One region of the Paenibacillus sp. RC73 genome, then DNA from elsewhere that is predicted to be linked to it. Evidence: riboswitches for the same ligand, from Rfam matches in the RefSeq annotation. Region 1 holds a riboswitch; the other holds the start of a gene.
What was found. A riboswitch is a leader RNA that binds a small molecule or an ion and turns the genes downstream of it on or off. The one in region 1 is predicted to bind cobalamin.
Positions count from the first base shown of each region.

Region 2: linked by a shared signal. The riboswitch ahead of ABH897_RS07420 (ABC transporter substrate-binding protein) and the one ahead of metE (5-methyltetrahydropteroyltriglutamate--homocysteine S-methyltransferase) in region 1 are both predicted to bind cobalamin.

Region 1 is NZ_JBIYCV010000003.1:386,526-392,529, forward strand. Features, by position in the region: gene ABH897_RS08620 (DUF1700 domain-containing protein) at 1-107, opposite strand, end outside; gene ABH897_RS08625 (PadR family transcriptional regulator) at 100-429, opposite strand; gene ABH897_RS08630 (DUF6985 domain-containing protein) at 941-1,474, shown strand; gene metE (5-methyltetrahydropteroyltriglutamate--homocysteine S-methyltransferase) at 1,531-3,849, opposite strand; cobalamin riboswitch at 4,009-4,204, opposite strand; gene nrdG (anaerobic ribonucleoside-triphosphate reductase activating protein) at 4,388-4,885, opposite strand; gene ABH897_RS08645 (anaerobic ribonucleoside triphosphate reductase) at 4,882-6,004, opposite strand, start outside.
Region 2 is NZ_JBIYCV010000003.1:109,722-115,725, reverse strand. Features, by position in the region: gene ABH897_RS07435 (ATP-binding cassette domain-containing protein) at 1-191, opposite strand, end outside; gene nikC (nickel transporter permease) at 188-1,003, opposite strand; gene nikB (nickel ABC transporter permease) at 1,019-1,948, opposite strand; gene ABH897_RS07420 (ABC transporter substrate-binding protein) at 1,964-3,547, opposite strand; cobalamin riboswitch at 3,755-3,952, opposite strand; gene ABH897_RS07415 (nucleobase:cation symporter-2 family protein) at 4,659-5,966, opposite strand; gene ABH897_RS07410 (xanthine phosphoribosyltransferase) at 5,960-6,004, opposite strand, start outside.

The DNA of each region.
Region 1 (6,004 bases):
CCATAGTCAAAATGCTGACTTAAATCACCAAGCAGTTCATTACGTTCCTCTGCGGGGAGAGGGGAGAGACGTTGCTCCACCTCTGTAAGAAACTGTTTTCTATTCATCGGGATTTCCTTCCTTCAGTAGGCTTGCGACATGATGGACAAATTCATTCCATTCCCGTGTAAGTATTCTCGTGTAATTGCTGCCTGCATCGGTCAGCCGATAATATTTACGGGGGGGTCCCTCGGTCGATTCCTGTAAATAAGTTGTACAGTATCCCTCTGATACCAGACGGCGAAGCAGCGGATATAAAGCTCCTTCGGCTACTTCGATATGACGGGAGACGGCCTGAGCCAGTTCGTAGCCGTAACGGTCCCTGCGCCCAATTAAAACAAGAACGCACAGTTCCAGCACCCCTTTTTTGAATTGGATGTTCACATTCATGAGCGGTGCTCCCTTCCTGGATGTTATCATTGCTTCATGGGTGTCGTTTGGAGTATGGGGGAGAAATGTGTGCTTGAACATAAGAGATTTCAGGTACTAATCATAAATCAGTAGTCAGGTATAATTTAACATCATGTACTGTTTAATGCAAGGTACTAAAATTTTAAAAATAAATCTGCGGGCTCATTTTAGGAGTTTTCTTTCGCTTTTAGAGTCAATGAGATAGCGAATGCTGCTGAAAAAAGTAGTTCTATTTAGAAAAACGCCGAATCTTGGGGGAATTTGCGGAAAAGGAACTGCTTTAATTTCATTCTTAAGGATGTTAAATTGTAAAATCAGCATGTTGCATCATTCGATTCCCAACGCTCGAAAGTACAATAGATAGACGAACTAAACCGTTCCGATCTATATATTGCTGATTTGAAATCGCTCTTGGGATTGTTGCAAAATGCTCAAATAAAAGGGTCCATAGAGATAAAGATCATTTCTTATGAAAAGGATGGGGTAAAGGATGAATTGGGAACGCTGGTATATGGAGCTGGATCAGGATGATGAGACTTGGGAAGTATCAGAGGAAGTCGTGCTTCGGGGCACGGTACAACTCCATTTTTACGGACAGGACTCGGAGGTAGAGATAGAGTTTATTGTGTCCGCCGATTCCGAGGAAGAAGCACAGGCCGTAAGAGAGCCTAAGCAGGAGCAAAAAAAGACATGGGAGCAATATATGGCACATGGGTCAGACATTCATCCTCGTGTGCTGGAAGCGATACACCATTACTATGCAGATGTAGTGGAAAAGTACCGGAGCGCTTATACCTCATGGGGAGAAGACCCGGATGAATATGCGCCTTATGTGGAACGCTCGGAACAACTGCTGAAACGGTTACAGCTGGTGTCTATATTGATTCCAGACTCAGCGGAAGAGGATGAGCTGTATTTGAATTTTAGCTGTTCCTGGGATAGAGAGCATGGCTTGGGTGTACATATGAAGCAGGGAACACCCGAGCATATTCAAGGGGCATACACATTATATGATTTGGAATAGAATCCCCTTCCGGCGTTTAGGAAAAAAGAGGGCCGGGAAGGGGAGGGTTATAGAAATTAGCTGGATACAGCCAACGAATCTCTGGCTGCTTGAGCAGCCAGCACCATTTGCTGTAATGCGGCGACGGATTCATCCTTGGTGCGGGTTTTCAGGCCACAGTCTGGATTGACCCAAAATAAATCAGAAGGCAGTACGCGCAGGGCACGCTGTATCATACTCAGCATTTCTGACACATCGGGAATGCGCGGGCTATGGATATCATATACGCCCAGACCGATGCCTTTGTCATACACCTGATCCTCAAAGCTGACAATCAGTTCTCCGTGGCTACGCGAGGTTTCAATAGAAATGACGTCGGCATCCATATCGGAGATGGATTGGATCATATCCTGAAATTCGGAATAGCACATATGCGTATGGATTTGGGTGGCGGGTTCAACGGTTGCTGTTGTAACAAGGAAGGCTTGAACCGCCCACGCCAGATAGGCTTGCTGCTGTTCTTTTTTCAGTGGAAGCCCTTCACGGATCGCGGGTTCATCGACCTGAATCATGCCAATCCCCGCTTTTTCCAGTGCTTCTACCTCTGCACGCAGGGCCAGTGCTAACTGTAAAGCAACCTGACTGCGAGGAATATCATTACGTTCGAAGGACCAGTTCAAAATCGTTACCGGACCTGTCAGCATTCCTTTGACTGGCTTGGAGGTCAACGATTGGGCGAAGGCCGTTTCTTCCACGGTCATGGGTTGATCGAACGACACGTCTCCGTATATAATCGGTGGTTTAACACACCGGGAGCCGTAGGACTGCACCCACCCGTTTTGTGTAAAGGCAAAGCCTTTCAGCTTTTCGCCAAAAAATTCAACCATGTCTGTCCGCTCAAATTCCCCGTGTACGAGCACATCAATGCCAATGTCCTCCTGGATATCAATCCATTCCTTGATTTGCTGCTGAATGAACGTCCGATACTGCTCGGCAGACCATTCCCCTTTGCGATAGTGCAGACGGGCTTTGCGAACCTCTGCGGTTTGCGGGAAGCTGCCAATCGTCGTCGTAGGCAGTGGAGGCAGATTCAGCTTGTCCTGCTGGATCACACGACGCTCAGCGAAGGGAACGCTGCGTGACTGCGGCTCTTTCGCCAGTAGATCCGCCATATCGGTAGCGGTCTGTACTCGTGCCGCCGAGCTGTTGAAGCGGGCTACCGCGTCCGCACTCTGCTCAAGCTTGGCAATTGCCGAGGGTTCGCGTTTGCCAAGCGCAGCGGTCAAAGCTGCGATTTCTTCCAGCTTTTCATCGGCAAAGGCCAGCGCTTGCACCAGCTCTCGGTCCAGCTTGTGCTCTGCTTCCAGACTGACTGGCACATGCAGCAGACTGCATGATGGCTGCACGATGAGCTGTGCAGCGGTGGTTTGCTCTGCCAGTTGTCCAAGCAGCGCAGCTACGGTGTTCAGATCGGAGCGCCATATATTGCGCCCGTCAATAACACCAGCGGCCAGCGTTTTCCCTGCGGGGAAGCCATGTCGTAGCACATGTTCCAGGTTTTCGCCATCATCGTGCACAAAATCAAGACCTATTCCCTGTACCGGGAGCGTGGACAGGCGCTCATAATGATCCAGACTGCCAAAGTAGGTTTGCAGCACGATATTTAAGGATGGAGCAGCTTGGGCCAGAGCCTCATAGGCCTCCTGAATAATGTCCAAATCCTCTGTCGGGAATGAGGTGGTCAAGACAGGCTCATCTACCTGCACCCACTGAACGCCTTCCGCAGCCAGCTCAGACAGGACGCGGGCGTACAGTGGCAGGAAGCTTCGTATGATCGCGGCCAAATCCTTACGGTCATAGCCTTTGGACAGAGCAACGAACGAATAAGGACCGATAATGACGGGTTTACCTTCAATTCCTAGTTCCTGTTTCGCTTCACGATAAGCCTGCAACGGCTTATTCTCGGTGAACACCGGAGTTGCATTTGCCAATTCCGGTACGATGTAGTGGTAATTGGTATTCAGCCATTTGGTCATTTCACTGGCGGTGGCACCCTTTTGTCCACGGGCTATCCCGAAATAGACGGACAGAGGAACAGGCCCATCGGGACGGTAGTTGAACCGTTCCGGCACCAGACCGAACATCACGGATGTATCAAGCATGTGATCGTAATAGGAAAAGTCTCCGACCGGAATTCGATCGATTCCCTTGTCGCGCTGCTTGCTCAGATGCTCCAATCGCAATCGTTTCATCTCGGTATGCAATTCGCTTTCATCCATGCTGCCGTTCCAGAAGCGTTCCAGTGCTTTCTTCCATTCCCGGTTTCCTCCGATACGCGGATATCCCAGGTTACTGCTGATCAAGCCGGACAACTCAGGCAATTCGGTAAATGACATGTACTTTTCCTCCCAGGCTGGTAGCCAGTTTATTTTTGCGTACAAAAAAAGACATTCCTCCCCGGGGTTAAAAATGAGTAGGGAAAGAATGCCTCCGTTATTTAAAAAATGAAAATTCGGCGACTGCTCTTAACACCTCCCTATCTCCCGTAGGTACTTGCGATGTTGTTGAAATAGGCAGGTCTCCTGACTTACGGATCATGACTTTCAGCGCTCCTTCCCGGTCTGTGGACCAGTGGGTGTATCAACAGCTGAAAATTCCCCGTTTACAGTGGCGGGACCGCGCCGGACTTGCACCAGCTTCCCTTTTAAGCCTGTACTGAATAGAACAGACACCTATCTCCAAGCTATGCGATTATGGTATGACGAATAATTATGCACTCGTATACTTGTTCACCATCATAAGTGAAACTTGCAGGATACGCAATATAAACTCTGTTTAAATCTAAAATGAACTACATGCAAAAAAAGACAAGCCCTCTCCATAAGGAAAGGATTTGTCTTAGGGTGTAGTATCTCATGCGAGTATAACATCGCCTTAGGCTAATGTAACTATAGATCCTGCCTGAATGCTGGCCTTCACATCCACCAGTCGTTGATTGCGGCTGCCCCGGAAGGGAAGGGTCAGATCCTTTTGCTGTTCTACAAAAGGACCGTCCACAATCACATCGCACAGCAGCGCCAGCTCCCGGCGGGCCTGATCCGTAAGCAGCTCCTCATAGTCAAAGCCCGTATAGGCCCACACGGTTCGGTCAGGGCAGGCAGCGCGGAAGTCGCGCACAAACTGCGTGCATTCCGATGCCGAGAAAAAAGGGTCTCCGCCGCAAAGGGTTAACCCGTCCAGCAGTGGATTATCTGCGATGTCACGGATGACTTCCTGCTGTCGCTCCAGTGTGAACGGTTCACCTGCGCGGAAGCTCCATGACGAGGGATTGAAGCAGCCGGGGCAGGCATGGCGGCAACCGCTAATGAATACGACGGTACGCAGGCCATGCCCTTCGTTCAGAGATTCCGGAATGTAGCCGCACAAATTCACCGATGCTTCACCCGGTCACGCACCTCAGCCTGCTTCGCGGCGTTGAAGCGAACGGTATAATCACCTGTCAGATATCCGGTTACCCGGCGCAAGCGCTGAAAATGCGTATGTTCTTCATCAGCACCGCATTCGGGACAGCTTGTCCCGATAATGCCCTCGTAGCCGCATTCCGTGCAGCGGTCTACCGGATGATTGATGGAGAAGTACCCAATGTTCTGATGGAGCGCGTATTGTACAATTTTAAGAAACGCCTCCGGGTTATTCCGCGCATTACCATCCAACTCGATGTACGAAATCGCACCAGCGTTGCACAGATTATGAAATGGGGCTTCGAGGCTGATTTTACGGGCAGCCGGGAGCGTGTAATACACAGGAATGTGGAAAGAGTTCGTGTAGTATTCTCGATCATTTACCTCGGGAATAATTCCAAAATCACGCTGATCCAGCAACGTGAACTTGCCGGATAGACCCTCGGCAGGCGTAGCGAATAGTGTAATGTTAAGATCATGCAATTCACTCATACGGTCGCAGTAGACACGCATAGAAGCTATGATTCGCTGTGCTTCACGGTATACAGCGTCATCCTCTCCGTGGTGCTTGCCATACAGTGCCTTCATGCATTCGGCTAACCCGATAAACCCGACCGACAGCGTACCGTGCTTCAGTACGTTGCCCACTTTTTCATCCGGCTCCAGCTTTTCTCCGCCTTCCCATACCCCTTCGCGCATCATAAAGTCTGAGGCTTTTGCCGGCTGGCTGGTCTGTATATGGTAGCGATGGATCAGTCCGTCCACGGCAATGCGCATAACCTCTTCCAATCTGGTATCAAAGCCATCCCGGTCAGGTATCTTGCGCTTGCCTGTGCAAATACCGTACTCAATGCCAAGACGCACCAGATTAATCGTATTGAATGAGAGATTACCCTTGCCGCTTTGACGGTTTCTGCCGAAACGGTCAGCAAAGGTGCGGGTACGGCAGCCCATCGTCGCAATAATGGTATCCGGATCATCTGCGCGGTAATAGGGCAGGTTGAAGGTAGCATCCACATTGACAAAATTGGGATACATACGTTTGCTGGAGCATTCTACTGCCCGCATGAATAAGTCATAGTTGATATCG
Region 2 (6,004 bases), 280 kb from region 1:
AGCGGTTGGTTGACGCTGTTCCGTATTGTTTTCCCATTCGCACCCGGCTTCCCACCTGCGTACGCACCTGCTGCTGCGCCAATACGTGTACCCGCTCCTGTGCCTATGGGGCATATCTCCAGATGTTCCACGTGCAACATTGGCTTGCGCCCTACCATATTTCCTTTCATCTGTCCTGTCCCATCCTTCATTCTGCCGCCCCCTTTTCGGAGAATCGGTCTCCCAGAAGCTGGCACGCAAGCACAAACAGCATAATCGCCAAGCCCGGAAAAATCATGACATGCGGCGCCACCTGAAAATACGACGTCGCATCATGCAGCATCACGCCCCATTCCGGCTTAGGCGGCTGTACGCCCAGCCCCAGAAAGGAAAGTCCGGCAACCATAAGCACCACTCGCCCGATGTCCCAAACCGCATACACAAGCAGCTGTGGCAGCACTTGTGGCAATACATAACGTCTCAGTACGCGCACATGTGAATTACCGGATAAACGGGCGTATCGGACATAGTCCTCCTGACAGGCTTTTTGAACAAGGGTGCGAATATACCGAACATACCCGGCCCACCGTACCGCAATAATGGCTAAGGTCATGTTTACAAAGCCCGGACCCAAGATACCCACAATCGCCACCGTCAAAATAATATCGGGAAAAGCAAGCACTCCGTCAATCACCCGCATGACTAGCTGATCCACACGCCCGCGCACATAGCCAATGAGCAAGCCTATCGGCAAACTGATGCAGAGCGTGGCTGCTGTAATCGCACAGGCAATCAGTACGCTTGTCCGAATGCCGTAAATCAGCCGTGACAGTACATCCCGACCCAGATGATCCGTACCAAATGGATATTTCCGACTAGGTGGTGCCAAACGGTTCAGAAGGTCCACATCAAGAGGATCGTGAGGAGCAACCCATGGAGCCAGTACCCCGAGCAGCACGATCAGGCCCAGCAGCACTCCTCCTGTCAGTAAGCTCCCTTTGAAGGACAGCCGCATGTTTTTCATTTTCAACTTCCTCCCCTAACGCAAACGCAACCTTGGATCTACAGCCGCCTGGACCACATCTACCAAACACTGAACACCTACGATTAAAAATGCAGCAAAAATAACATACCCCTGAATCACTGGATAATCCCGCTGCGTAATCGCATCTATAAAATACTTGCCTAAACCCGGCCATGAAAAAATCGTCTCTACGATGACATTGCCCGCCAGCATAAATGACAGATTCGTGCCTAACAGCGTGATGATCGGCAAAATCGCATGCTTGAATATCTCAAAAAACAGAATATGCGTGCGGGAAAAGCCTCTGGCCTTCGCCGCCTTCACAAAATTCCGGTCACCCAGCTCCAGCATTTGGGCACGCAGCACACGGGCTTGCACAGCCCCCAAACCTGCCCCAAGGGTCAGCGCTGGCAGTACCAAATGAGTCCAATCTTCCCGACCCATGGACGGGAGCCAGCCCAAACGGACGGAGAACAGGTAAATCAGCAGAAAGCCAAGCCAAAAAGAGGGGATGGACGATCCGAGCAGTGCAAACAGCCTTCCCAGACGATCCAGCCAACCGCTGGATTTTACCGAGGCAGCCAGCCCCATCCCAAGAGTCAGCAACGTCATGACGGCAAAGCCCGCCGAGGCCAGCTCCACGGTAGCAGGCAGTCTGTTCCACAGCTCGGTTAGCACCGACTCCTTGGATACATAGGAGGTGCCCCAGTGCCCTGTGAACACATCCCGCAGCCAGTTTACATACTGAATATGAAGCGACTCGCTCAAGCCCAGCTCCTTCCGCAGCGCCGTCAACGCCTCCTCAGAGGCAGGCACATTATGCGCGGTGAGCAGAATGGTAGCAGGGTCGCCGGGAGCCAGCCTCATCAGCACAAACGTCAGCGTGGATACAACGAACACAATGATGACAAGCTGCGCCACACGTTCCAGAATAAAACGAATCATAGGGTACGCAGCCCGTTATTCCGCAATATCGGATTGCGCCGTAATGTAGTAATACTCAATCGGATGCGGTGTAAAGCCCTCAACCCCTTTTTTCACCCCAAATACATTATCAGGGTGAACAATAAACGACTGCGGCAAATCGGTATTAATGATATCCAGCGCTTGCAATGTCACGGCATTACGCTGTGCTGTATCCTTCGCCAGCTTCAAGCTGCCAAGAAGGTTCTCCAGCGGTTTGGAACCATAACGGCTTACATTGGCCTCGCTTTTAGAGGAATAAAACATGTCCATAAAATATTGCGGCTCCCCCGTATGGGCAGTCAGCATACTGTACATGGCAAAATCCCAATCGTTTTTGGTTAGCGCCTCGTCGATATTTTCCACCTTGCGGATCTTCACCTGGATGCCCTCTTTCAGCAGTTGGCTCTGAATCACCTCAGCCATGACCGAAAGCTCTGGACGCTGAGGGAAGGTCAGCAACGTAACCTCGAACGGCTTGCCTTGCTTGGTCCATGTACCTTGGGCATCCTTTTGCCAACCATCCTTCGTCAACAACTGCTCCGCCGTTCCGTCCAGCGCTTTACGTTCCACCTTGCCGAAGAAGAGAATGCTCGGGAATGGGCTGCTTGCCTCCGTACCATAGCCTCTCATGATCGCACTCACAATGGATGCACGTGGTATCAGGCTGTCCACTACTTTGCGGTTCGCGGCATCCTTGAACACAGGCGACTCCATGTTATACACGATCATATGAGTGCGCAAAGAGGGAGCCGACAGCACTTGCAGCTTATCGTTCTTTTTTAATACCTCCGCGTTATCCACCGGAATATCAGTCGCTACATCTACTTCGCCAGATTGCAGCGCCAACAGGCGTGAATTGCCGTCCGTAATGAACTTCATCGTTGCTTCAGCCAGCCGTGCCTTCTCGCCCCAATATTCGTCATAACGCTCTACGACCAATGACTGATCCTTGTTGAACGCTTTAATTTTAAAAGCACCTGTCATCGCAGGGTAGCTCTGCTCATCCTTCATAGACGCTACATCCAGCACAATCGTCGATGGATCAGCCAGATTGGACACCAGCGCTGAATTGGGCTGGTTTGTCGTGATTTTCAACGACAGCGGCCCAGTTACATCAATCGACTTTACGTCTAGCAAATCCTTTGCCAAATGGCTTTTCTCGATGGAGCGCAGCAGGGAAGCCTTCACACTTTCCGCGTCCATACTCTTTCCGTCATGAAAAGTGACCTTATCCTGCAAGCTGAACGTCCAAACTGTGGGACTGTCCTGCTTCCATTCCTTGGCCAGCCAAGCCACTGGTTCCAGCTTTTCATTCAAACGGACAAGTGTCTCACCTGCGCCGGACCGCATGACATCCCAGCTATTGTCTCCGTGCGGGTCAACGCCCGACGGTTTCCACGTATACGCCATCACCAGTTTCTTATCTGCTGTAGCCTGTTGTGTGGATGTGTTCTCGCCCTTGCTGGGGCTATCCGCCGTCTTATTAGTTGTCGAGCATCCCGCAAGAGCCATAACTGCCAGCAGTAGCATCAACCCTGTACATATAAACCATGAACGCTTTTTACGATTGCTTATCATTCTATTGACTCCCCTCATCTTGTAATCTCATACATACCTAACGCGAAAAAAGCATCCCCGACCGCTTAATCAGCAGTCAGAAATGCTTTCATTATAAAATGCCTAAGCTCACCCTCTTCACCCTCTAAAAACAAGGGGGATCGGATCGGTTTCAGACATTCCCGTATGCAGCACGCCTAACCACCTCCCCAGCATCCCGTGGGTCTGACAGTGATGTTAAAACAGGCAGGTCTCCTGACTTCAGGCTTATCTCTCAGTCCTTCCCGGTTCTTCACAGTTCCAGTGGCTGTTCCGAAAGCTACAGCAATTCCCTGCTGATGCCTGTATACAGTGGCGGGTCCGTGTCGGAATCTACCGAACTTCCCTTTTAAGTGAACACGCACAACAGCCATCTACATGATTTCAGCGAAACCCTGTAGGTGGAAAGTCCGGTTCACACCTGTTTTCTTCCTTTATTCCTCTATATTACGAATTAGGACTATCTTATTTTGTTGTTACAGGCTTGTCAACAAATGTCGCATAATAATTTAAATTTTAATGATACAGCGAGAAACAAGGCTGTGGCTTTGCGTTGCGTGTACGCAATGGACGTGATAAAATTAGGTATAGAGATAACCACCGTGTCCGTATACTAAAAAGAGTCTTCGCCGCTACCAACGGCAAAGACTCTTAGGACTTGAAAGGCTGTGGATCACCACGGCGCGCTAAATGCTTAGCTAAACCCACCGTTAGGCGCCTAACCTAATTACGCGGTGGGTTTTCGCTTGTTCCGAAATTTCCGACGTAGCCAGCGATAAAGTTTACGAATACTAAACACCAGGCTTAGTAACGTAACCATCCAACGCAACACATCGTAGCACGACACAAGGTTGACCATCGGCTTCACCCCCTTTCGGGAAGCTGCGCCGTGGTCTGAAAACATCCACCACTATTCAAAATCCATAAGGTAGATTATACCATGACCTCGCCTACCACTCTAGCAAATTCTTCTAATAGAATCTCAAACCCCGATCTTCATACAGGAAGAGGGTTTTATCAATAACTCTATGCCAAAAAGCCGGAAAAAGAGGCTTACGTCCTCTCTCCGGCGGTCTTTATCTAATCCTAATTATCAAACCTTCTGCGGAACCTCCGCCACCGTCCCGCCTTCGACTGACTCGCCCTGTTTTTTCGTTAAAACGATATTCAAGACAATCGCCGTAATCGAGCCGGATACGATGCCGTTTTGCAGCAGCATTTTGGCAAAGCTCGGCAGTTGGTCAAACATTTGGGGCAGCACGGCAGAGCCGAGGCCCACCGCAATGCTACATGCCGCTATCAGCAGATTGCTTTCCTTCCGCAAGTCCACTTCTGACAAAATAGACATGCCCGACGCAGCAACCGAACCGAACATGACGATCATCGCCCCTCCCAGCACAGCATTAGGAATCACTGTCGTTAAGGCAGCCAGTTTGGGCAACAGACCAAGAACAACCATAATACCACCCGCAGCAAAAATAACGTTCCGCGACTTGACACGTGTTAATGAGATCAGACCTACATTTTGCGAGAATGCCGTGTAAGGAAACGCATTGAAAATACCCCCGAGCATAATCGCAAGTCCCTCAGAGCGCAGCCCATTGACGATTTGCTTCTGCTCTACCTTCTGGTCAATCGCCTTGCCCACTGCCAAATAAACGCCCGTAGACTCGACCATGCTGACAATATTAACGATAATCATTGTACATACTGCCATAATGCTAAACTCAGGCTTACCAAAATAAAACGGCTGTGCAACACTCACCCAAGACGCTTGCGCCACTGGAGCAAAATGTACCATCCCCATCGCATAAGCGACCACGGTACCCGCAAACAGGCCGATGAGCACAGAAATCGAGCGCAAAAAGCCCTTGGCCAACCGATTCACAAGTAAAATAACCAGTAAAGTAACTAACGCCAGCAGCAAATTACGCGGCTGTCCAAAATCCGCGCTGCCCTGGCCCCCTGCTACGTTATTCATCGCCACCGGAATGAGGGACAGGCCGATAATCGTAACCACCGAGCCCGTAACCACCGTCGGGAAAAAGCGTAGCAGCTTGCCATACAACGGTGCCGCGAGCACCACGAATATACCGGATAAAATAATGGCTCCGTACGCGGTCGCCAAATTCGAGGTCGACGCAATCGCGATAATCGGACCCACCGCCGTAAACGTACAGCCCAGAATGACAGGCAATCTACTGCCGAAAAACCGTGTGCCCATAATCTGCAACAACGTGGCAATCCCACAGGTGAACAGATCCGCAGCTACCAGATAGGCCATTTGGGCTGGCGTCAGGTGCAATGCTCCCCCTACAATCAGAGGTACGGCAATCGCTCCGGCATACATCGCCATCACATGCTGGAAGCCCAGCGCGAATAACTTTTGTTTGCTTAGCATCCCACATTCTCCTTAACGGAAGGAATCACCGCACCCGC